Regions from separate parts of the Rossellomorea sp. H136 genome, predicted to be linked through region 2. Evidence: a T-box and tRNA genes for the amino acid it is inferred to sense, from the RefSeq annotation. Region 2 holds a T-box; the other regions hold tRNA genes.
The links. A T-box is a leader RNA that pairs with one kind of tRNA and senses whether it is charged. The one in region 2 lies ahead of argS (arginine--tRNA ligase), so its partner is inferred to be a tRNA-Arg.
Positions count from the first base shown of each region.

Region 1: it has a tRNA-Arg gene. The T-box ahead of argS (arginine--tRNA ligase) is inferred to sense a tRNA for this amino acid. The anticodon was not compared.
Region 3: it has a tRNA-Arg gene. The T-box ahead of argS (arginine--tRNA ligase) is inferred to sense a tRNA for this amino acid. The anticodon was not compared.

Region 1 covers NZ_CM166371.1:4,293,416-4,301,331, reverse strand. The annotation lists gene whiA (DNA-binding protein WhiA) at 1-325, shown strand, start outside; gene ACYH0O_RS21700 (HPr family phosphocarrier protein) at 353-610, shown strand; gene clpP (ATP-dependent Clp endopeptidase proteolytic subunit ClpP) at 788-1,384, opposite strand; tRNA gene ACYH0O_RS21690 (tRNA-Arg) at 1,615-1,686, shown strand; gene ACYH0O_RS21685 (hypothetical protein) at 2,195-2,452, shown strand; gene rpoN (RNA polymerase factor sigma-54) at 2,874-4,214, shown strand; gene ACYH0O_RS21675 (glutaredoxin family protein) at 4,320-4,565, shown strand; gene ACYH0O_RS21670 (sugar-binding transcriptional regulator) at 4,715-5,734, shown strand; gene gap (type I glyceraldehyde-3-phosphate dehydrogenase) at 5,789-6,796, shown strand; gene ACYH0O_RS21660 (phosphoglycerate kinase) at 6,979-7,916, shown strand, end outside.
Region 2 covers NZ_CM166371.1:205,695-213,610, reverse strand. The annotation lists gene ACYH0O_RS01180 (FtsW/RodA/SpoVE family cell cycle protein) at 1-749, shown strand, start outside; T-box leader at 800-1,004, shown strand; gene argS (arginine--tRNA ligase) at 1,056-2,738, shown strand; gene ACYH0O_RS01170 (YqaA family protein) at 2,959-3,540, shown strand; gene ACYH0O_RS01165 (diacylglycerol/lipid kinase family protein) at 3,589-4,488, opposite strand; gene ACYH0O_RS01160 (hypothetical protein) at 4,657-4,938, opposite strand; gene ACYH0O_RS01155 (Lmo0850 family protein) at 5,022-5,171, opposite strand; gene ACYH0O_RS01150 (CBS domain-containing protein) at 5,556-5,969, shown strand; gene ACYH0O_RS01145 (hypothetical protein) at 6,187-6,354, shown strand; gene ACYH0O_RS01140 (DUF819 family protein) at 6,609-7,811, shown strand.
Region 3 covers NZ_CM166371.1:3,501,189-3,509,104, forward strand. The annotation lists gene tig (trigger factor) at 1-1,252, opposite strand, end outside; gene ACYH0O_RS17960 (tetratricopeptide repeat protein) at 1,412-2,413, opposite strand; tRNA gene ACYH0O_RS17965 (tRNA-Arg) at 2,522-2,598, opposite strand; gene ACYH0O_RS17970 (metallophosphoesterase) at 2,753-3,262, opposite strand; gene ACYH0O_RS17975 (XTP/dITP diphosphatase) at 3,275-3,871, opposite strand; gene rph (ribonuclease PH) at 3,888-4,625, opposite strand; gene ACYH0O_RS17985 (GerMN domain-containing protein) at 4,746-5,825, opposite strand; gene racE (glutamate racemase) at 5,931-6,731, opposite strand; gene ACYH0O_RS17995 (MarR family winged helix-turn-helix transcriptional regulator) at 6,741-7,196, opposite strand; gene ACYH0O_RS18000 (helix-turn-helix domain-containing protein) at 7,483-7,707, opposite strand; gene ACYH0O_RS18005 (acyl-CoA thioesterase) at 7,862-7,916, opposite strand, start outside.

The DNA of each region.
Region 1 (7,916 bases), 860 kb from region 2:
GGATGTACGGATTGTCAGGGATATGAGAAATTCCGTTAACCGTCTTGTAAACTGTGAGACGGCTAACCTGAATAAAACCATCGGTGCTGCCTTAAGACAGGTCGAAAACATTAAGTTTATTGAAAGGCATGTAGGCTTACAGATATTACCCGATAAATTAAGGGAGATAGCAGAATTACGAGTGAATTATCAAGATGTTACGTTGAAAGAACTAGGGGAAATGGTGTCAGGCGGCACTATCAGTAAATCAGGGATTAATCACCGCTTACGTAAAATTGACCAGCTTGCTGAGAAACTCAGGGCGGGAGAAAAGATTCAAACCTAAATAAGGACAAAGGGGAGAGAAATGATTATGGTGGAAAAACAAGTAGAAGTAAAATTGAAGACAGGTCTTCAAGCACGACCGGCTGCATTATTCGTACAGGAGGCGAACCGCTTCTCATCTGAAATCTTCTTGGAAAAGGATGGGAAAAAGGTTAATGCGAAAAGCATCATGGGCTTAATGAGTTTAGCCATTTCTACGGGTACTTCCATTACGCTGGTAGCGGACGGAAGCGACGAAGAAGAAGCACTGGTTGCCCTCGAAGGTTTCGTTCAAAAAGAAGCATAAGATCAACTTCATACCCTTGAAAAGGCTGATGACCTGGGAGTGGTCATTGGCTTTTTTTAGTTCTACTTTCGAGAATGGATCAATCCTTCAGTTCACTGTTTCAAATTTTTAGACGCTAAACCTCCGCGGGTCAAAATAAAAACCCCCTTGCGAAATTGTGCAAGGGGGATTTCATGATTACTTATTATTCATATCGTTACGAGTGATGATACGATCGATCAATCCATATTCAAGCGCTCTTTCAGCTGTCATGAAGTTATCGCGATCTGTATCTTTTGAAATCACTTCAAGTGGTTGACCAGTGCGATCAGCCAGGATTTGATTCAGTTTTTCACGTAGGAATAGAATACGCTTCGCTGCGATTTCGATTTCTGTAGCTTGACCTTGAGCTCCACCAAGTGGTTGGTGAATCATGACTTCAGCGTTCGGAAGGGCTAATCGCTTGCCTTTCGCACCTGCTGCAAGAAGGAACGCACCCATTGAAGCAGCCATACCGATACAAATCGTTTGTACATCAGGCTTGATGTATTGGATCGTATCATAGATTGCCATACCCGCTGTGATACTTCCGCCAGGAGAGTTTATGTAAATTGAAATATCCTTCTCCGGGTTTTCAGATTCAAGGAAAAGAAGCTGTGCTACAATAGAGTTTGCCACATTGTCATCAATGCCGCTTCCAAGCATGATTACACGGTCTTTCAATAAACGTGAATAAATGTCATACGCACGTTCACCGCGGTTTGTTTGTTCAATTACTGTAGGAATTAAATTCATCCTCGTTCCTCCTTAGAAATCCTTTTTTATTTTTCTGAATAACTTATTCACTTTGTACTGTAATCATACACCCATGGTCAATAAAGGTCAAACTAAACGCTTCCTTTATTACACTGTATATAAATCCTTTCTACATCATACCCACTCATTCCTTTTTTAAACAATAAAACGTATTGCAAACAAGCAATTTCTAGCTTATAATATATATTCGTGACAGTCATTCATTTCATGCCCTCGTGGTGCAACGGATAGCACGTAAGATTCCGGTTCTTAAAATGGGGGTTCGATTCCCTCCGAGGGCGTACTAAATCTAATGAGTTCCGGTTCCTGTGTTTGTAATGAGTTTTTACAAGCATAGGAGCTTTTTTGTATTTGGGGGTCTACATAAGATCCTCTCTTTGAGACGAGGCTGGGACAAAAGTTTTTTAGCCTAAGTCAAACCCGAACAAACCTGCTTCTTAGAGTGCAGATTTGTTCGGGTTTATTATTTATTTTCGAAATTTGATTTTAGCTGTTTCCAGCGGTTGATTGGAGTGCAAGACGAAGACTCCTGCGGGAAAGGAGATTATGTGAGACCCCGCAGGCTTGCCGAGGAGGCTCACGGGCTACCCGCGGAAAGCGTAGTCTTGCACGGAAATCATTAGCGGTATGAAGAACCTACACTTCTATTGTTCGTCTTTTTATCGTGGTTTTTTAGTTCTATCCCAGCCTCGTTTTTTTACGTAAAATAGAACCAATATTCTCCACTTTTTCCTCACACGATTATCCTATTTTCTTAATAATATAGTTAAGGAAGGGGGGTGATTGTAGATGTCGATAAAAGAAGAAAGCTTTAATGAATTGATGTTCGCATTGATGAAGGCTAAGGAAGAAGGAATTGAAATTGAATTGATAACGGCTGCACCCCCACCAGCTGGTAGGCCGCCAAATATTAGAGGTGTCGTCAAAAAAGTAAGTTGTGGAACATTTGTACTAGAGCTGTCTGGTCCTCCTAATCGAAAAGGAATTTACTCCATACCACATCTTATTGGGTTCGTTCCAGTTTCCGATGATGTTGATGAAGTTTAAAAAAGGCACTTTAATAATTCCCAAAAATATTATAGCGTAAGGGAGTGTCTTATAGAAATATTTAGGACAAGTATACTCACTATTATACTCCGATGACATTTGGAGGCTGTAAATACGTTTAAGTTTCCTGTTCTGAGAAATGAGGGTTCGATCCCCTCTGGGGGTGTACTGTAGTTCAAATTAGTTCCTGAGTTTGTAGGGATATTTTACAAGCGTTGGGGCTTTTTTTCTTTGAGTATTCTTTACTTTAATTTGTATTTACTAAAAAGCCTGTTGTTATTACAGTTTTTATTTAAACAAACCTACGCTATGAAAGTTATGGGGAGACATATATATAGTACAACCCCACCAACTACCAACTAATTCCCATTAACGAACAACGTTTTTTATTGTAGAATAAATAAATGGGAGGTAAAGAATCATGAATTTGAAAGCAGGACTTTTTCAAAATCAACAATTAAAACTTCAAATGACGCAACAGCTTTCTCAAGCCATCACCATCCTCCAATATTCTACGATGGAACTGAATGCTTATCTAGAAGCTAAGCAATTGGAGAATCCCCTTATACAAATAGAACCGCCTAAGCAAGACCCCCTTCATCAACGAGAACCTCACACGTTTAAACGAAACGCCGGCAATCGCGAAAACACGGTGGATTGGTACGAATATGTTTCCGTGCCAAAGAGATCCCTTGCGGATGCATTATCTGTTCAATTAAATTTGAAATCGCTTACTTCTCGGGATGAAAAGGTAATGAAAGAACTAATTTACAGCCTGGATGACAACGGGTATTTACGTATAGATGAAGAATCATTCATTGAAAACCATCATTTGGAGATGGTTCAACTGGGAGCCTATATTAATAGGTTGCAAGATTTAGAGCCTGCCGGGATTGGAGCCAGATCTTTGCAAGAGTGTATATCTCTTCAGTTGCAACGTAAAGCCAATGTCCCTCCTCTGGTTACGATGATCATAGAAAACCATTTTCAGGCTTTTGCCGAAAAGAAATGGAAAACAATCGCCAGGGAACTTAATGTTGAATTAAAAGACATACAGCATGCGGCTGATTATATTCAGTGTTGTAACCCAAGACCAGGTTCAAAGTATTCACAGCATGTCGCTGAATATATTATTCCTGAACTTGTTGTAAAAGTGATCGATGGTCATACGGTAGCCGTATCCTTATATGACGGGACTACGACCAATGTCACCTATAATGAAGAGTATACGGACTTTCTGAAACATCATCCCGACAAGGAAGTTCAGTCTTATCTCCAGGAAAAGGAGCAGGACTTCCAGTGGCTGCTGCAAAGTTTACGCCAGCGAAAGCAAACCATCCTGAAAGTGGGGAAGATGCTCGCCGAAAAGCAGAAATCCTTCTTTTTAAAGGGACCATCAGCGATTCAGCCATTGACCTTGAGACAGGTGGCAGACGAAATCGATGTTCATGAATCGACCATCAGCCGGGCTGTTAAGGGTAAGTATATGCAAACTCCATATGGGATTTTTGAACTGAAGTACTTCTTTACCTCGGCGATCAAATCGGTCAAGCTCGATGAATCAGAAGTAGCTTCTGCCACTTCTGTAAAAAATGAGCTGCAAAGGCTTATTGATAAAGAAGACAAGAAAAAGCCCCTATCTGATCAGAAAATAGTGAATCTATTATTGGAGAATGGGTATGATGTTTCTAGAAGAACGATAGCGAAATACCGCGATCAATTAGGAATTGCTTCTTCCACGATGAGGAAGAGGTATGAATAGACGGTGTACCAGGGTACAATCCCGCTCTCGTGTACCAGGTACATTCAATTCATTTTGTACCTGGTACAAGCCAGTTCTCAACCAATAATAAAGCGAGGCAAAAGCATGAAACAAGTCCTATTCTATACACGAAACCAATGCGGACTATGCCAAGACGCAAAAATTACATTAAAGTTACTTCAGGATGAACTTGGATTCGAAATAAAAGAAATCGACATTGATGAAAGTGACGATTTGACCGAACGTTTCGGATTGATGATTCCAGTCGTGGAGTCGGACGGGGAAATCCTCCAATATGGGCAAATTGATTATTTTACGCTAAGCAAGCGTTTACATGAAAAAACCCGATAGTTTCTAGTTGAATTACGATTCATACCCTGATAAAATGAATTTTGAAAGCAGGGATGAATTTTTTTTGAAGGTAGTGGGACATAATATGTCTATGCGGGACTTAAAAAGTCCATCATATCCACTCACTTCATTTGAAGGAGCTTTTATCTATGGAATCTTTAATTGACATACAAAAGCGATTATTACCTGACCTGCTTGAAGTTATGCAAAAAAGGCATCAAATTCTTCGTTCCATCCGGTTCATGCAGCCAGTCGGACGCAGAAGTCTTGCTCAGAACATGGGCCTGACCGAACGTGTACTGAGAAGCGAAGTGGAGTTTCTGAACAACCAAGATCTCATTGATATCAAAACCTCTGGCATGATCATGACGGAGGATGGCATTCAGCTTTTGGAAAGCCTTGAAAGCATGATGAGAGAAGTTTCAGGAATCAACGTTATGGAACAGGAATTAAAATCTTTACTTAATCTTCATGAAATTGTAATCGTTCCTGGGAATAGTGATGAGTCTCCTTGGGTAAAAGAAGAATTAGGGCGTGCATCAGCTTCTAGTATGAAACGTCGCCTGAAAGGAAATACTATCATCGCTGTGACTGGAGGCTCGACGATGGCCGCTGTAGCAGAGATGCTTACACCGGATTTCTCTGACTCTACCTTGTTTGTTCCTGCTCGGGGTGGAATTGGAGAAGACGTTAAAAACCAGGCTAACACCATATGTGCCAAGATGGCTGAGCATACGAGAACGCGACATCGTGTTTTATATGTGCCGGATCAGGTTAGTAAAGAGGTATACAAGTCCTTCATGAAAGAACCGATGATCAAAGAAGTATTGAATTTGATCAAATCGGCTAACATGGTTCTCCATGGGATTGGAGATGCTATCACAATGGCTGAAAGACGAAAGACCACTGATGAGGACTTTGAGAAAATCATAGATGGTCATGCTGTCGGGGAGGCATTTGGTTATTATTTTAACGAATCGGGTGAAGTGGTACATAAGGTGCCAACGATCGGTCTGCAATTGGAAGATTTAAGTCACATCGAAAGCGTCATCGCCGTCGCAGGCGGCAGCTCGAAGGCGAAAGCGATTCGGGCGTATATGAAGAGTGCTCCACCGAAAACCGTGCTCATCACGGATGAAGGAGCAGCGAGAGAGCTTTTAAAAGGGTAAGCCCTTTTGAAATATAAAAAATCATCCTTAACTATCTAAAGGAGGAAATTATTCATGGCAACAAAAATTGGTATTAACGGATTTGGACGTATCGGACGTAATGTATTCCGTGCAGCACTTAAAAATAACGACGTAGAGGTAGTAGCGGTTAATGACTTAACTGATGCAAACATGCTTGCTCACCTTTTACAATATGATACAGTTCACGGAACTCTTCAAGAGAAAGTAACTGTTGACGGTGACTACCTTGTAGTTGGCGGTAAAAAAGTAAAAGTATTAGCTGAGCGCGATCCTGCTCAACTTGGGTGGGGAGATCTTGGTGTAGATATCGTTGTTGAATCTACTGGACGTTTCACTAAGCGTGCTGACGCTGCGAAACATATCGAAGCTGGTGCGAAGAAGGTCATTATTTCTGCTCCTGCATCAGATGAAGACATCACAGTGGTTATGGGTGTTAACGAAGACAAGTATGACGCAGATAGCCACGATGTTATCTCTAACGCTTCTTGTACAACAAACTGCTTAGCGCCATTCGCTAAAGTTCTTAACGATAAATTCGGAATCAAGCGTGGAATGATGACAACCATTCACTCTTACACAAACGACCAACAAATCTTAGATTTACCACATAAAGATTACCGTCGTGCACGTGCAGCTGCTGAGAACATGATTCCAACAACTACAGGTGCTGCGAAAGCTGTATCTCTTGTTCTTCCTGAGCTTAAAGGGAAACTGAACGGTGGAGCGGTTCGTGTTCCAACTCCAAATGTTTCTCTAGTAGACTTAGTTGCTGAACTTGATCAAAACGTAACAGCTGAAGATGTGAATGCTGCGCTTAAAGAAGCGGCTGAAGGCGATCTTAAAGGAATCCTTGCGTACAGCGAAGAGCCTTTAGTATCAACTGATTACAACGGTAGCCCGGCTTCTTCTACAATTGATGCATTATCTACAATGGTTCTTGAAGATAACATGGTAAAAGTAATCTCTTGGTATGACAACGAGAGTGGATACTCTAACCGTGTAGTAGACCTGGCTGGTTATATCGCTTCTAAAGGACTTTAATCGATAAAGTTTTGTAAATTGACATCATTAGCATGGTGATTGATGGATAAATTTTGTCCCACCATCTATAATGAAGATGTGATGAAGGGGAGCGGGGAAGATTCCCCTCTCCCTTTTCTTATTGCTATTTCTATTTTTTTGAAAAAGATGTAGGAATTGAAAACTAAAGGAGGCCTTTTACGATGAACAAAAAGTCGATTAAAGATGTCGATGTAAGAGGAAAACGCGTATTTTGCCGTGTAGACTTCAACGTACCGATGTCTGAAGGCAAGATTACAGATGAAACTCGTATTCAAGCTGCTCTTCCTACCATTAAGTACTTAGTGGATGGCGGAGCGAAAGTCATTCTGGCTAGTCACTTAGGTCGTCCTAAAGGTGAAGTGGTGGAAGAACTGCGCTTAACCCCGGTAGCCGAAAGACTTTCCGAACTTCTTGGGAATAATGTAGCAAAAGCCGACGAAGCTTATGGTGATGCTGTTCAATCCAAGATTAGCGACATGTCTGAAGGCGACGTTCTTGTACTGGAAAACGTCCGCTTCTACCCGGGAGAAACGAAGAATGATCCTGAACTTGCAAAAGAATTTGCAGCTCTTGCTGATCTTTATGTAAACGATGCATTTGGTGCTGCTCACCGTGCCCATGCTTCCACTGAAGGAATCGCCAAGCACATTCCAGCTGTAGCAGGCCTTCTAATGGAGAAAGAGCTGGACGTTTTAGGAAAGGCTCTATCTAACCCTGAACGCCCATTTACAGCGATCGTTGGTGGAGCAAAAGTAAAAGATAAAATCGGTGTCATTGACAACCTATTAGATAAAGTGGACAACCTGATCATCGGTGGAGGACTTGCTTACACATTTGTGAAAGCCCAAGGCCATGAGGTAGGAAAATCCCTTCTTGAAGAAGACAAGATTGATTTAGCCAAGCAATTCATGAAAAAAGCAGAAGATAAAGGTGTTAAATTCCTTATGCCTGTTGATGTAGTCGTTGCTGATGACTTCTCAAATGATGCAAATACGAAGGAAGTGGATATTGATTCGATTCCTTCTGATTGGGAAGCACTTGATATCGGGCCTAAGACTAGAGCGCTATTCCAGGATACGATTAAAAGCTCTAAGCTTGT
Region 2 (7,916 bases):
TACAGACAGATTTTCAATTGTTAGTGAAAATCGGGGCGACGACTTTCCTTCCCCTTGCTTTTATTATGAAGCAGCCGGATTTAGGGACCTCCCTTGTCATTTTAGCCATCATGACCGGAATCATCTTAGTTTCAGGTATTACGTGGAAGCTGATCGTTCCGATATATGCTTCTATCGGAGTGCTTGGGGGAATCATCCTTTCACTTGTGATTTGGGCTCCTGAGCTGCTTGAAAAATATTTAAATGTAAAGCCTTATCAATTTGGACGTATTTATGCTTGGTTAGATCCTTATAACTACGCAAAATTAGAAGGTTTTCACTTAATTAACTCCCTTAACGCCATTGGCTCCGGCCAGATCTTCGGGAAAGGCTACAGTGATGGAGAAGTATATATCCCTGAAAATCATACCGACTTTATTTTCAGTGTGATCGGGGAGGAATACGGATTTATTGGCGCAAGTGTCGTGATCAGCTTATACTTCTTGTTGATTTACCATCTGACGAAAACGGCTCTAGACACGAAAGAACCGTTCAACGCCTATGTATGCGCAGGGATTATCAGTATGATTACATTCCATGTGTTCCAGAACATCGGAATGACGATTCAATTACTTCCGATTACCGGGATACCCCTTCCTTTTATCAGCTATGGGGGAAGCTCTCTTATGGGGAATATGCTGGCCCTGGGACTTGTATTCAGTATGAGGTTCCATCATAAAACGTATATGTTCTCATCAGAAGATTCTTAATTACAGTTGCATTCATCTCCAGAATGTGTAAAATGATAGTAATTATATACGAATATTCGAAGATGAAGAGAGTAATTCTGACGTGGATCGGAAGCGAACCGGGGATGGTGGAAGCCTGGTGTGAAGCCTGGGATGAACCGCACTTCTGAGAAGTTTTTCTTGAAGTTAGTAGGGAAAAACCGGGATCTCCCGTTATACAATGAGCGCCCTTTTTGGGGAATAAGAGTGGTACCGCGAGCTAAACTCGTCTCTATGTTGAATAGAGACGGGTTTTTTTGTGTTTGATTTTATCAGGAGGTGTTGATGATGGATTTAAAATTAATAGTAGCCGATGCGCTCACAAATGTGTTGTCCGATTGGAACAAGAATGATCTTTACGAGTTGATTGAAACGCCAAAACATTCTCATTTGGGAGACCTGGCGTTTCCGTGCTTCCAGCTGTCGAAATCATGGAAGAAAGCACCACACGTCATTGCAGGTGAGATTGCCGATGCCCTCTCCTCTCCCTTTTTCAGTAAAGTGGAAGCAGTTGGTCCCTATGTTAATATCCGATTTGATGGAGTGAAAGCAGGTAAGGAAATTGTTTCAGCCATATTAGAGAATGGCGCGGATTACGGAAGTCATGAATTTGGAAATCAAAAGACCATCGTATTGGATATGTCCTCCCCTAATATTGCGAAACCATTTTCGATGGGACATTTACGCTCCACAGTCATCGGAAATTCCATCGCCACCATTGCCGAAAAATGCGGCTATACAACAGAAAAAATCAATTATATCGGTGATTGGGGTACACAATTCGGGAAATTGATCGTCGCATTCAATAAATGGGGAAACCAACAAAAAGTGAAGGATAACCCGATTGCTGAATTGTTTATTTTATATAAAAAATTTCATGAGGAAGCAGAAAAGGACCCTTCACTTGAGAAAGAGGGAAGAAGAGCCTTTAAGCTATTAGAAGATGGAGATCCGGAAGTAACGGAGCTTTGGAGATGGTTTAAAGAGGAATCACTTCATGCCTTTAAAACGATTTACTCGTTGCTCGGAGTGGAATTTGATTCCTATAATGGCGAAGCGTTCTTCAATGACAAAATGGATGAAGTCGTGACATTGCTTCAGGATCATGACCTTCTCGAAACCTCTGAAGGTGCGAAAGTCGTTCGTTTAGAAGGAAATCTCCCGCCCTGCCTCATCAAGAAGTCAGACGGAGCTACCCTTTATGCTACGAGAGACCTGGCTGCAGCACTGTATCGCCATCGTCAGCATCACTTTGATGAAGCTTTGTATGTTGTTGGTCAGGAACAGACCATTCATTTCAAACAAGTGATGGAAGTACTAAAGAAACTCGGGTTTAACTGGGCGGATGATATGAAACATATCCCCTTTGGACTTTATCTGAAAGATGGAAAGAAGATGTCCACCAGAAAGGGCAGAGTCATTTTACTCCAAGAGGTTCTCAAAGAAGCGATTCATATGGCTGAAGAAAATATTAAGCAAAAAAATCCTCACTTAATAAATGCTTCAGAGGTGGCGAAAGATGTTGGGGTTGGAGCCATTATCTTTCATGATTTGAAAAATGATCGTGTGAACGATATTGAATTCTCCCTGGAACATATGCTGACCTTCGAAGGTGAAACAGGTCCATACATTCAATACACGTACGCCAGAGCTCAATCCATTCTGAGAAAAGCGGGTGGATCCCTTCCATTGACGTTTGAGGGGCTTGACGATGCTGAAAGCTGGGAAGTGATTAAACAGTTACGATTATTGCCGGAGATGGTCGAGAAAGCGTGGAAACACTATGCGCCTTCAACCATTGCCAAATATTTAGTCGATACCGCACAAAGCTTTAATCGTTATTACGGAAAAACTAAAATCATTTCAGAAGACTCCCAGCAGGCCTCCCGTTTAGCATTGGTTCATGCTGTTTCGACTGTCCTCGCGGAAGGATTACGTTTATTAGGAATGAAGTCTCCTTCAGAAATGTAGAATCAATATGATTTCTGTCACTATTTCCCGAGAAATAGATTATTTCGCTTAAAGCTTTTTTCATTCAAACTTTGCTAAATGTTATAAATAGAAAACTTCCGTGAATTCGTTTCATCCATACAGGATAATTCATGACTCCTTTTGTGAAAAGTGATATACTTTCTTATGTTCCATTAAAATCGAAAATAACGCTTGATCAATAAAGGAGATTACTCAATTTATGTCTGAACTACTTCACGCTTTCGAAGCATGGTTAATGGATTATGGTGTATGGGGACTGATTCTAGTTTCATTCGCCGATTCATCATTTTTCCCTATACCACCTGATGTACTACTGATTCCATTAGCGATTGCCAATCCGGATAGCGCATTGCTGTATGCACTTTATACGACTGTTGCTTCCGTTATCGGAGCCCTACTTGGCTGGTGGATTGGTAAGAAACTTGGACGACCGATCCTTGTGTATTTCTTCTCTGAAAAAAGGATTCAAAAGGTAGAGGAATACTTTAATAAATATGGAGCAATGGCTCTTTTAATCGCAGGACTTACACCTGTACCTTATAAGATCTTCACGATTTTCGCAGGGGTTTCCGGTGTTAAGATCAGAGTACTTGTGATCTGGTCGATTATCGGAAGAGGAATTCGTTTCTTCCTTGAAGGTGCAATTATTTTAGCGCTCGGAGCTAAAGCAAAACCTTTCATTGAAGAGAACTTTACACTTCTTACGCTTGGTGCTTGTGGCGTCTTAATCGCCGTTTATCTTGTATACTTGGTTATAAAGAAGAGAAAGAAAACTGTATAATCATAGAAAAAGCGAGCAAGGTGACAAATAATCACCCTTGCTCGCTTTTTATTCTGATATTCCAACCAGAAATCGCAGATGCTTATTTAACACTTGAAGAGATTGCCTGGTTCCTTCATATAATTCCCCATCCATATCAAGCTTTTCATTCTGTCCAAGTTCGATATGGGCTTCCCTTGCTTGAATATGAATAATATCGTCATATTGTTCGCTGATATTGCCTGTACTTTTGATAACGAGAAATTCCTTTAATAACGGTAACCCGCTTTTCCTGACGACGTAAATATCCATCAACCCGTCTTCCATATCAATGCAGTTCGGCAGTGGGTTAGAGCCTATCGAACGTCCATTAGCGGCCAATAGCATCACCACTTCCTCTTCAATCACCTCATTTTCCGTTGTTACCTTTACATTTAAGATTGGGGCTTCCTGAATGGATTGAAACGCACTAATATAATAGCTCAGTTTTCCAAGGACACTCTTTGACCCCCCATCGATATTATCGCTCGTCTCTGCGACCAGCCCCGTTCCCCAGAAATTGCTGAAATACCGCTCGTCCGCTTTGACGATATCTATATCCTTTTTAAAAGGACGATCGGTGATGAGTCGGACAGCTTGTCCAATATTCATGGGAATATGTAACGAGCGTGCAAAATCATTACACGTTCCTCCAGGGAGGATGCCTACCAATGGTCGTTTTTCTAAGGCTGCCAATCCGTTGATGGCCTCATGAATCGTTCCGTCACCACCCATAATGACCACCAGCTCATATTGATTACCCCTTTCCTTACAAATTCTTTCGGCATCGCCTTTCTCTTTCGTTTTATGAATAATTAAGTTCGTACAGATATCTAATAAAGGGGGCACAGCATCCTTTAACAGAACTTCTAACGTTCCTTGACCTGCCTTCCCATTACAGACCAACAATACATCCGAAAACATCGTCATGAATATCGTCACCTAACTTTTAGATTAGTAAATAAAAAGAGGCTGACCCAAAACGATGAGTGATGTCATCCTTAAAGGACCAGTCCTAATTCTTTCAGAGTCTCTGATTTATTTCTATAATGTGTTCGTGACTTAGATGCCCTTGAATTCTTGGGTCAACCTCTTTTACTATGCTGTATTGGAATCTTCTTGCGGGACTTGGAGAACAGATCGATAGGCAATCCCAAGACGACCTTTAATATAACTTTCGGGGTCATAAGGAATATGGTGATTCTCCATTCGATGAATTTCCGTTTCTGCAAACATAGCAAGTGCACGACACACCTGATCTAACGCCATGCTTACACGATGAGGATCTGGCTGATCTCGGCTCATACAGTAGTATGAAATTTCATCTGCCTTCTTTCTGATTTCCTTTAATGTTTGTAAATCAAACATCATTCTCTCCATACCTACCCCTCCTCTTTACTACTACTTAGTATATCGTGAAAAAAGGGGGAATATGTCTGTCCAATGTTTCTCGAGCAATCAGTTTAATAGTCTTGGGTTAACGTCTTAGGTAATGGCTGATACTGCTTCAGTGAATGAAGAATTTCACGTCTTGATTTCGTTTTTGAAATATTAACACCAACGTTCGACAATTTCGTTATCACTTTTTTTAAGCGATCGTTCTCCTTTACCACGTTATTCACCTCTTTTATAAAATGTCGTTACCTATTTGTACGTTTATTCTAAAGAAAAGTTTCACTTTATGGTTAATGGTTTTCCTTTTCCCTAAAAATGAAACTATAATCCTATTTCCGCACTTTTTCTTAGATTATTTTGCCCTACTTACACATTTTAAAAGGCTATTTTCGCATCCTACTCATATCGGAGTGTGATATGCCAAAGGAGGATCTTACAGGACGTATTGGACTCAAGTATTTATTACTAAATGATATCCAAAAAGCACTCTATGAAGGTCCGTCCCTATCATTTGAAAATAATGGTTGAACGCATTTAGAATAGTCGAGTGGATTTGTCGAATAATAATGGTGTACTGCCAATTTGATTAAGGGGGAATTTACATGCAAGTACGTGATATTATGTCGACAAATGTGGAAGCCGCTTCAAATCAGGACTCACTTCAGAGCGTCGCATCTAAAATGAGTTCCAAAAATGTTGGTTCCGTTCCCGTTGTTGAAAACGGACAAGTTGTCGGTATGGTAACAGACCGTGATATTGCTACTCGTGGACTGACTCAGGGTGCACAGGGAAATGTCTCTCAAGTTATGTCACAGCAGGTCGTGACAATCTCTCCGGATGCCTCGGTTGAAGAAGCATCAGCTTTGATGTCCCAACACCAAGTCCGTCGTTTGCCTGTCGTGGAAAACGGACAGCTTGTCGGGATGCTGGCTCTGGGAGATTTGGCAGTACAACAGCAGTCGGATCAAAGTGCCGGAAGCGCCCTTAGCGGAATTTCACAAAATCACCTCCGCTAACTAAGGCTACAGGTACTCACTTCTAAGCTTTCTTTATCCGAATAAGAGGCTATCTTTGCATAGCCTCTTATTTTGTATTGTAGATATAAAGAAGGTCCGTCCCTCCATTCGACTTGGTTATAGGCCAGTCGGCATATTTTTCACTTTAAGGAAGGATTTTCTTGTATTGTGACGAATATGTGTTAAACAAATGATGTTTATGGAGGAGGATGTTTTTATGAGTCGTGCTGCACGATCATATCGCAAGGAAGTACGTCATTTTAAAAGTGAAAACCGTAGAAGAGTCTTCGCCGACAGCATTCTTGATTTTTTATTTATGTTATTTGGTATTACAATGATTACGGGTATTTTATTATTCGCTTTAGGATTCTGGAATTATTATTAATCCTTATCCGATCCATCTATATTAAACATCCTCATCACAAGCATTCTTTACTTAATATGAAGAATCAACATGTTGCCATGGACTCCTATGGCTTTTTTTATGGAGAAAACGGCTCTGTAACTTCTCCCTGTTTCTTGTATGACCCTTCTATTATTCAGTATTGGTCAAAGATTAGCACTTATTAAAATTCAAAATAGTAATCGTTTTCAATGTTATAGTAAACCTTGTTATTGATTTTTTAAGGAGGTTTTACTATGTGGTGGCGTTTTGACACTATCTTAATTCAAGAACCTATGGCAATCTTTTCTTACTTAGCTGCCTTAGTAGGTCTTGTGTTCATTCTTGGAGAGTCGAAGAATCCTTTCTTACAGAAGTTCTTTCACTATGCTCCCCCATTAATCTGGACTTATTTCCTTCCAATGTTATCTACAACGTTTGGAATCATCCCGGATCAGTCGGCTTTATATGACTTTACATCAGCTTACATATTACCAGTGGGATTATTATTGCTGCTTCTTTCTGCGAATGTTCCCGCAACATTAAAGCTTGGTCCGAAAGCGATTACGATGTTCCTTGCCGGGACTCTTGGTGTCGTGATTGGAGGACCCATCGCTTTAGCCATATTCCAACCGTTTCTTCCTGAAGACGCATGGACTGGCGTTGCGGCACTTGCCGGAAGCTGGATTGGCGGAAGTGCCAATATGGCAGCCATGATTGAAGCAACAGGTACACCGAAAGAAATCCTTTCGCCTATTATTGTCGTCGATACCGTTGTCGGATATAGCTGGATGGGGATCATGATTGCCCTGGCAGGATTCCAACATAAATTCGATAAATGGAACAAAGCGGATAACTCGATCATTCGTAAGGTAAATGAGGATATGGGAGAAATTCAACGTAAAAATGCCAAGCCTATCGAGGTTCCTTACCTGGCTGCCATCATTGGCTTAGGATTCGGTGTAGCTTACGTTGTACGAAAGTTCTCAGAAACGTTACCGGTCTCAAATGTTCTTTCTGCTGGAACGTGGACAATTATGATCATTTCTGCAGTCGGGATCATCTTCTCCTTTACTAAGATTCGCACCCTTGAGAACTACGGTGCAAGTAAAATCGGATACGCAGGAATCTATCTCCTGCTTGCAACGATCGGAGCAAAAGCCGATCTTGCTTATGTATGGGATTCCCCCCAATACGTAGCAATGGGGATTGTATGGTTAGCCATTCATGTGATCATCATTTTCTTAGTGGCACGCTTACTACGAGCTCCCCTGTTCTTCGTAGCTGTAGGATCTCAAGGAAACATCGGCGGAACAAGCTCGGCTCCTGTTGTAGCCTCTGTATTCCAACCTTCTCTTGCCCCTGTAGGTTTATTGATGGGGATATTAGGTAACGTGGTTGGGACTTATGCCGCCGTTGCCTGTGCCTGGATTGCCGAATGGGTAAGCAGGGCATTATAATTTATGTAAAACGGATCACTGACCATAAGTCAGTGATCCGTTTTTTTGTGAACCCTAAATTCCGGTCCGTGTATCATTAATAAAAAATAATTGTTCGGATAGCTT
Region 3 (7,916 bases), 1.7 Mb from region 2:
CTACCGCTTTACGTACTTTAAGGTCAGCTTTAAGTGTGTCAAGGCCGCCTAGTGCTTGTTTGATGTTGTCAGCAGACATGTTGTATTGTTCAGCCATTTTGTTTACTTCTTCTTCTGCTTCTTCGTCAGTTACTTCAAGGTTTTCAGCTGCAGCGATTGCTTCCAATGTAAGGTTTGTGCGAACGCGTTTACCAGCATCTTCTTTCATTTGACCGCGAAGATCTTCTTCTGTTTGACCAGAGAATTGGAAGTAAAGGTCAAGGTTCATACCTTGCATTTGTAGACGTTGTTCGAATTCTTGCATCATACGGTCTACTTCAGCTGTAACCATTACTTCTGGAATTTCAACTTCAGCATTGTCAGAAGCTTTATTTACAAGAGTTTCACGAACGGCTGTTTCAGCTTCATTCTTTTTAGACTCTTGAAGACGATTTTCGATTTTTTCTTTTAGTTCAGCAAGCGTTTCAACTTCTTCGTCAGCGTCTTTAGCGAACTCGTCATCTAATGCCGGAAGTTCTTTCGCTTTGATTTCGTGAACTTTCACTTTGAATGTAGCAGGCTTACCAGCAAGTTCAGCTGCATGATATTCTTCAGGGAAGTTAACTTCTACTTCTTTCTCTTCTCCAGATGCAACCCCGATTAATTGCTCTTCGAAACCTGGGATGAATTGACCTGAACCTAACTCAAGAGAATAGTTCTCAGCTTGGCCGCCTTCGAATGCTTCACCGTCAACGAATCCTTCGAAATCCATTGTTACAGTGTCGCCATCTTCAGCTTTTCCTTCTTCTTTTACAGCTAACTCAGCTTGTTTTTCTTGAAGTGAAGTAAGTTCAGCTTCAACATCTTCAGCTGTTACTTCTGTTTCCATTTTTTCTACTTCAAGACCTTTGTATTCTCCAAGCTTCACTTCTGGCTTCACTTGTACTTTAGCAGTGAAGATTAGCTCTTTGCCTTTTTCCATTTGCTCAACATCGATTTCCGGACGGTCGATTGGATCGATTCCTGTTTCTTCGATTGCTTTTGCATACGCTTCAGGTAAGATGAAATCTAATGCATCTTGGTAAAGTGATTCAACACCAAAACGTTTTTCGAACATTCCACGAGGCATTTTCCCTTTACGGAATCCTGGTACGTTAACTTGTTTTACAACTTTTTTGAATGCTGCGTCCAAACCTTCGTTTACTTTTGCAGCCTCAACTTCAATTGTAAGTACTCCTTGGTTTCCTTCTTGCTTTTCCCATTTTGCAGACATACTGTTCCCTCCAACAATCTATAATTGATCTTGTATTTTTACGCATAGTAGTAGATAGTCCCGTATGAATCTAGCACTATCATCGTAAATATATGAAAAACTTTTACATTACAACCATTACATTATAACATACAGCCACTGTCTTTCAACAGAGAGCATTTAAATATTAGGAGAGGAAATTTCCTCTAGTTCCGTAAGTCTTGTTAGAATCCACTGAGATTGTGTGTTTTCAACCTGGTCTTTTAACTCTTCTTCAAGGATTGCATCGGCAAACATCCCTGCCGTGTAGTAAGCATACACCGAAGCGATTGCTTTTGGTTCCTCCTCAATTGTAAATGGATAGAGAAGAAAGGTATGCCTTTTCAATAATTCTTGAGCGTGCTGAAATAGCGTAGGATTCGTTTGTGCCAGAAGATCATCCAAAGAGTCTGTGACCATCTTAAAGAAATCAGACTCGAACACATCTTCCAAAGAGGAAGGAGACACCTGCTCCTCCACCCCAAACTTCGCTACAACTACTTCTTTATCCATTCCATGCTCCCTTAAAACATTTAAGATCATTGTTTGCAGAAATGGGTGGGCGGCTGAATCCTTTAAAACTGATTGCAACTCCCCAATGAATGGTTGAATGTTACGATGAACCAACTGTGCCACGATCAACGTCTGCTCTTCCAGGCTCTTTTCGGATAAGATAGACGAGTGATCCACTTCTGATGCTTCTTCAGGAATTGTCGCTTTTCCGTTCATTACTTTTTCACTGAATTGTAGAAGCTTCCTGAAATGTTCTTCCTTTTCAAAGGGCACTTCTTTTTCATCAAACAGGGCGTTGATCGTGTCGACCACTTCTCCGTGCTGATGAAGCTGGATAAGAATCATCAAATACATATCAACGACCTCGAAGTAGTCCCCGATCCCTTCTAGGAGCATCTCTTTACATATGTATCCTGCTTTGTCATACTGCTTGCTTTCATAAAGAGATAGCACGAGTGCAGTATTAATATCGGGATTATCAGGTTCTAATTCATAGGCTTGCGTGAGCAACTGAGAGGATTCATGAACCTCTCCTTTCTCAAGTGCCTGCACACCCTTTTCCAGCAGCCGATCCTTCAATCCTGGAAACTGTACGATTTTTCCTTTTCCTTCATGGTTTCCCTTAGTCATTAAACGTACCTGCCTATACTTTTTAGTTGCTTTTAGTTTAGCACGATATCTTTTGGATAACAAAAAAAGCCTACCCTTTTCAGGTAAGCTTTGTGTATGTAGGATATATGGCGTCCCAGGAGAGATTCGAACTCCCGACCGACGGCTTAGAAGGCCGTTGCTCTATCCTGCTGAGCTACTGGGACGTAATTTGTTTTTCAAGGACAATATTTATTATATTCACATAGCATCAATAAGTCAACAGATTTTCAAAAAAAGTTTTATTTAATTTTTTCAGGGTCGTTATTTCTATCTGTAATAGTGGAAGAGAACCCGCCGCGGCAGGCTCTCACAATGATTTTACAATTGAAAGGATTGAGTCAATTCGTCCAGAACTACATGATTATGAGTTAAGAAAGTTACCTTTATTTCCTGATCATTTGCTTCCACCAATGCATAGGTTCGTTCTCTCCTGCCTCTTGGCAAAAGGATGCTTCCCGGATTCAAGAACAATGTGCCATTATTCAATTCTGCACCGAGTGTATGAGAATGGCCAAAGAAAACAAATTGTGCTCCAACTTCTTCAGCTTTATAACGCAGCTTCATCAGTGACATTTTAATCCCATAAAGATGACCGTGCGTCACCATGATTGAATGGCCCTCTACCTTTTCAACAAGGTCTTCGGGTAGCCTGGCATCCATATCACAGTTGCCCCTCACAACCAGATAGGGGGATAAAGACTGGTCATCTGCACTTAATTCGGAATCTCCGCAGTGTACCATGGCATCTACTGTAGATTGATATTTCTCTGATAGTTCCAATAGCTCTTCTTTTGATCCGTGACTATCACTTACGACCAATAGTTTCATTCTACTCACCCTTTAAATAAAGTCTGAGATTATGTTCTTGAGTTTTTTTAATGCATTCCCACGATGGCTGATTTGACTCTTCTCGTCTTGTGTTAGTTCAGCCATGGATTTTCGAAGAGTAGGAACGTAGAAAATCGGATCGTACCCAAACCCATTCATTCCTCTTTTTTCTTGCAAAATCATGCCTTCGCATGTCCCTTTGACGGTTTTAGTTTCCCTATTTGGCCCGGCAATTGCCAAAACACAGTGAAAACGTGCGGTACGGTCGGATTCTTCAACATATTCAAGTTCATTTAATACCTTCTCTATGTTCGCCTCGTCACTCTTCTCTTTACCCGCATAACGTGCAGAATACACCCCCGGGCGACCTTCCAAGGCGTCGATGGCCAATCCGGAATCATCAGCAATCACCAATTCTCCTAATTCCTGCGCAACCGTTTCAGCCTTTAGTATAGCATTTTCCTCGAACGTTTCACCGGTTTCTTCAACATCTTCAATCTGAGGAAGGTCTAGTAATGTTTGTACCTCATATCCGTATGGAGCAAACATATGTTGAAATTCTTTTGCTTTTCCCCTGTTTTTCGTGGCTATGATCACTCGTTTTGTCATCTACAATCTCATCCCTTTATTGAAATCTTTTTACTATTTCACCTAATGATTGCTGCTGAATTTGGAATAGCTCGTGGATTCCTTCTTGTCCAAGTTTTAACAGTTGATGCAATTGGTCCATTGTAAAGGTTGCTTCTTCCCCTGTTCCCTGCAGCTCTACAAATTCGCCTTCACCCGTCATGATGATGTTCATATCCACTAATGCGCTGCTATCTTCAATATAATTCAAATCAAGAACCGCCCCGTGCTCTTCAACAATCCCCACACTTGTGGCTGCCAAGAAACTTTTCAGTGGAAAAGAAGAGATTTTTTTATTGTCTTGGAGCTTAGCCACTGCGATTGCCGTGGCAACGAAAGCTCCTGTGATCGAAGCCGTTCTTGTCCCGCCGTCTGCTTGAATGACATCACAATCAATCCAGATTGTACGTTCTCCTAATGCGTCCAAATCGACTACAGATCTTAACGCCCTTCCAATAAGACGTTGAATTTCCATTGTTCTTCCTGAAACCTTCCCTTTAGAAGATTCACGAATGTTTCTCGTTTCCGTTGCTCTTGGCAACATGGAATATTCAGCCGTGATCCACCCTTTTCCACTGTTTCTCATAAAAGGAGGCACTCGTTCTTCGATGCTGGCATTACAAATGACCTTCGTTTCTCCAACCGTTATGAGGACGGAACCTTCCGGATGTTTCACATAATCTGTCTCGATCTCAATATTCCGCAATTGATTCTTTTCTCTACCATCTGTTCTCATATCATTACCTCCTGTATTTTCGTAAGTTATGTAAAAACGGTCTAATCAAAAATAGAAGAGGCGGCATTATGCCAACCTCTTTTCGGGTGTTTCTATAATAGTATATCAAAAAATTGTATTTTAAAAACTAATTGTATTCACATTTTCTGGTCTTGTCACTGGTTCTGTAATGGTTTCGCCATCTTTAGACACTACCGTTGCTTCACCATTCACTAAAACAGAGACTCCTTTAATTCCTTTTTGCTCTGTCAATGAAAGAACCAGAGAATTTAACATATGTTCAGAAACCATTTTTTCTTCAAGACTTCCATAGACCGCTTCGTTAAAGTTCAAAGTAACGGTTCCGTCTTCAAGCTTCGGATCGTCTAATAGTTTAGCACCTGTAAAATCACTTGCAAGCGAAGAGGAATACCCTGGTCCATCAATCAATTCATTCACAACTGCCGTGACTTCATCAACAGAGTTTGAGCTCACACGCTTGGTAACAGGTACGTAATAAGATTTATCATCGGTTTGAGACACATAATACACCGTTAACGGTTTTGTGCTCGTAGGATCCACCACACCGGAAGTATCCACGTTAATACCGACTTTCCTCGTTAATCCTTTTTCATCAATCGGTGTTCCGTTAACAGGCATTTCAGTCAGTGGATATCCGTTCACTCTAAGCTCTACTTTTTCAACAGAATCAAATTGAGTAAGCGTCCATGTAACCGACTGAAGAATTCTCTGCTCATCTTCAGGCTGGTAGTTATTGAACTCCTGAGAGAAATCGGCAATGGCCGTGCCTTCTTTAATATCGACCGTCACTTGCGTATCTGCCGGAAGCACGGCTCTAAACCCATTCGGCAGCACATTTTCAACCGGTCCATTTTTGACCAGATACTCAATAGCTTGTTTAGCTACACTTTCTTCACCTGGAAGCGGGAGTGATTGTGAGACAACATATCCATTTTTATCGATCAAATAAAGTTCTGTCATGACCGTTTCAGCATTAGCTTCTTCTTCCTTGTTCACCTCTTTTTCTGCCTCTTCTCCTTTAGCCGTATCCACTTTCTCCCCTTCTTTTAAGTAGGATAGGTCTTGAGGAGGATCGATTTTCTCTTTATCATCACCGAAACTAAGTAATCCACAACCTGAAAGATATACAGAAGAAGCTAAAACCGATACAGCAATTGACACCTTTGCTTTCTTTGCCATTGGGAAACCTCCTAAAAGACAGTTTGTACTAACATATATACGAGCCCGCTCTACAAAATAGACCGAAACTTTTTGAAAATAAAAGAACCACCCGATCACAAGATACTAATCCTGTAATCGAATGGTTTCTGCTTTCACTTTTCCAACTGTCAGCCAATCGGAGGCAATGCGTGAAAAGATGGCCGAAGATCCTGTGTTGAAAAAGCGGTGTTCAGGCTTTTGTACTCCCCTGTATAGGAGATTGTAATAATCAAGAATCGTACTTACTTCCCGTGCCGTTTCATCTCCAGAGCTTATCACACTAATTTCCGGACCCATGTAGGCTTTGATCTTAGGCTGTAATAGCGGGTAGTGGGTGCACCCCAGAATCAACGTATCAATTTCCGTATCTTTAATAGGGCGGAGAGTCTCTTCCACTAGTTCGTCCGCCATGGAGCTATTGTATTCTCCACTCTCTACTAAAGGGACAAATTTCGGACAGGCCAGTGACGTGACGTCTAAGCTACCGTGCAGGGAGTGGAGCGCTTCTACATAGGCACCGCTATTAATCGTCCCCACTGTTCCAAGGACACCGATTCTCTTATTATGAGTATGCTTGATTGCCGCTCTGGCCCCAGGGTGAATGACGCCTATAACCGGGATATCCAAATGGGTTTGAATTTCATCCAGCACAACCGCAGTGGCAGTATTACAGGCGATGATCAGCATTTTCATATCATATTGCATTAGATATTGGGTCATTTCCCATGTGAATGTTTTCACTTCTTGAGCTGTTCTGGGTCCGTAGGGACAACGGGCTGTGTCACCAAGATAGTAGATGGTCTCTTTCGGTAACTGACGCATCACTTCTCTGGCAACGGTAAGCCCCCCTACCCCAGAATCAATGATGCCAATTGGTTGAATCACGTTATTCCCTCATTCTGGTTTCATTTCTTGATGAAGCTTCGCTAAATTTCCCTTTAATAATAACACTTCTTGTTCGGAGAAATCCGTCAGGACACTCTGTAAATAATTTTGCCTCTTATTGATTACTTCTTCAATAATTCTTTCGCCCTCTTTTAGCATATGAATCCGGACGACCCTGCGATCATTTTCATCCTTCACGCGTTCCACCAACTGATTTTTTTCCATTCTATCAACGAGATCGGTTGTGGTACTGCAGGCAAGGTACATTTTATTCGAAAGATCACCAATGGTCATATCACCATATTCAAATAACCACTGCAGCGCGATGAACTGCGGCGGAGTGATGGTGTATTGACTTAATATTTCCCTTCCTTTTTGCTTAATGATCGATGATATGTAGCGCAGGTCTTTCTCTATATCTGCAACAACTTGTAATTCTCCAATGATTTCTTTAGAATTCGTCATGATTACTCTCCTTTTAAAATCAGAAACTGGACATGTACTCCTTATTGAAAACGGGAATCGATAACATAAGACCTTCCTGTTTTTAGCTTCTATTATATTATGGGACAAAAGCGACCTTTCTTTCAGCCTAGACTTCCCCTACTAGCATTTTCGCTCTTTTTTTGTAAAAATTCAAGACAAGTTCGCAAATGGTTCAGAACTAAAAGAGACTGACTCTCATTCAAACATTAATAGGTATCCGCGGAAGACCCGTTAATTGTTTGCCATTAGAATCAGTCCCTTACATTTAAAGCTTGAGTTCCCCCATGCGAAGAAGCTCTACAACAGCTTGAGATCGCCCCTTCACTCCAAGCTTTTGCATGGCGTTGGAAATATGATTTCGAACTGTTTTCTCGCTAATAAATAGATCACTAGCAATTTCTTTAGTTGTTTTGTCTTGAACTAACAGTTCGAATACTTCTTTTTCTCTTTTGGTGAGCAACGGTTTGTGTGTAAAATCATTGTCCTTCAATTATGGTAACCCTCCTTGCCTTCGCCAGCTTTAAACCGCGGGGATGGGTATTGTCGGTCGTCAGAATATCATATGTGAAGGGAGGGTTTAGAGTGACATAGAGGATGAAGTTAAATGAAAAATAGGCAACGGTTTTAATACACACTACTATGGGCTAAGAAACCGCCCTTTTGCAGTCTAGCTTCGCCTTCATTTCTTCCGTCCAAGGG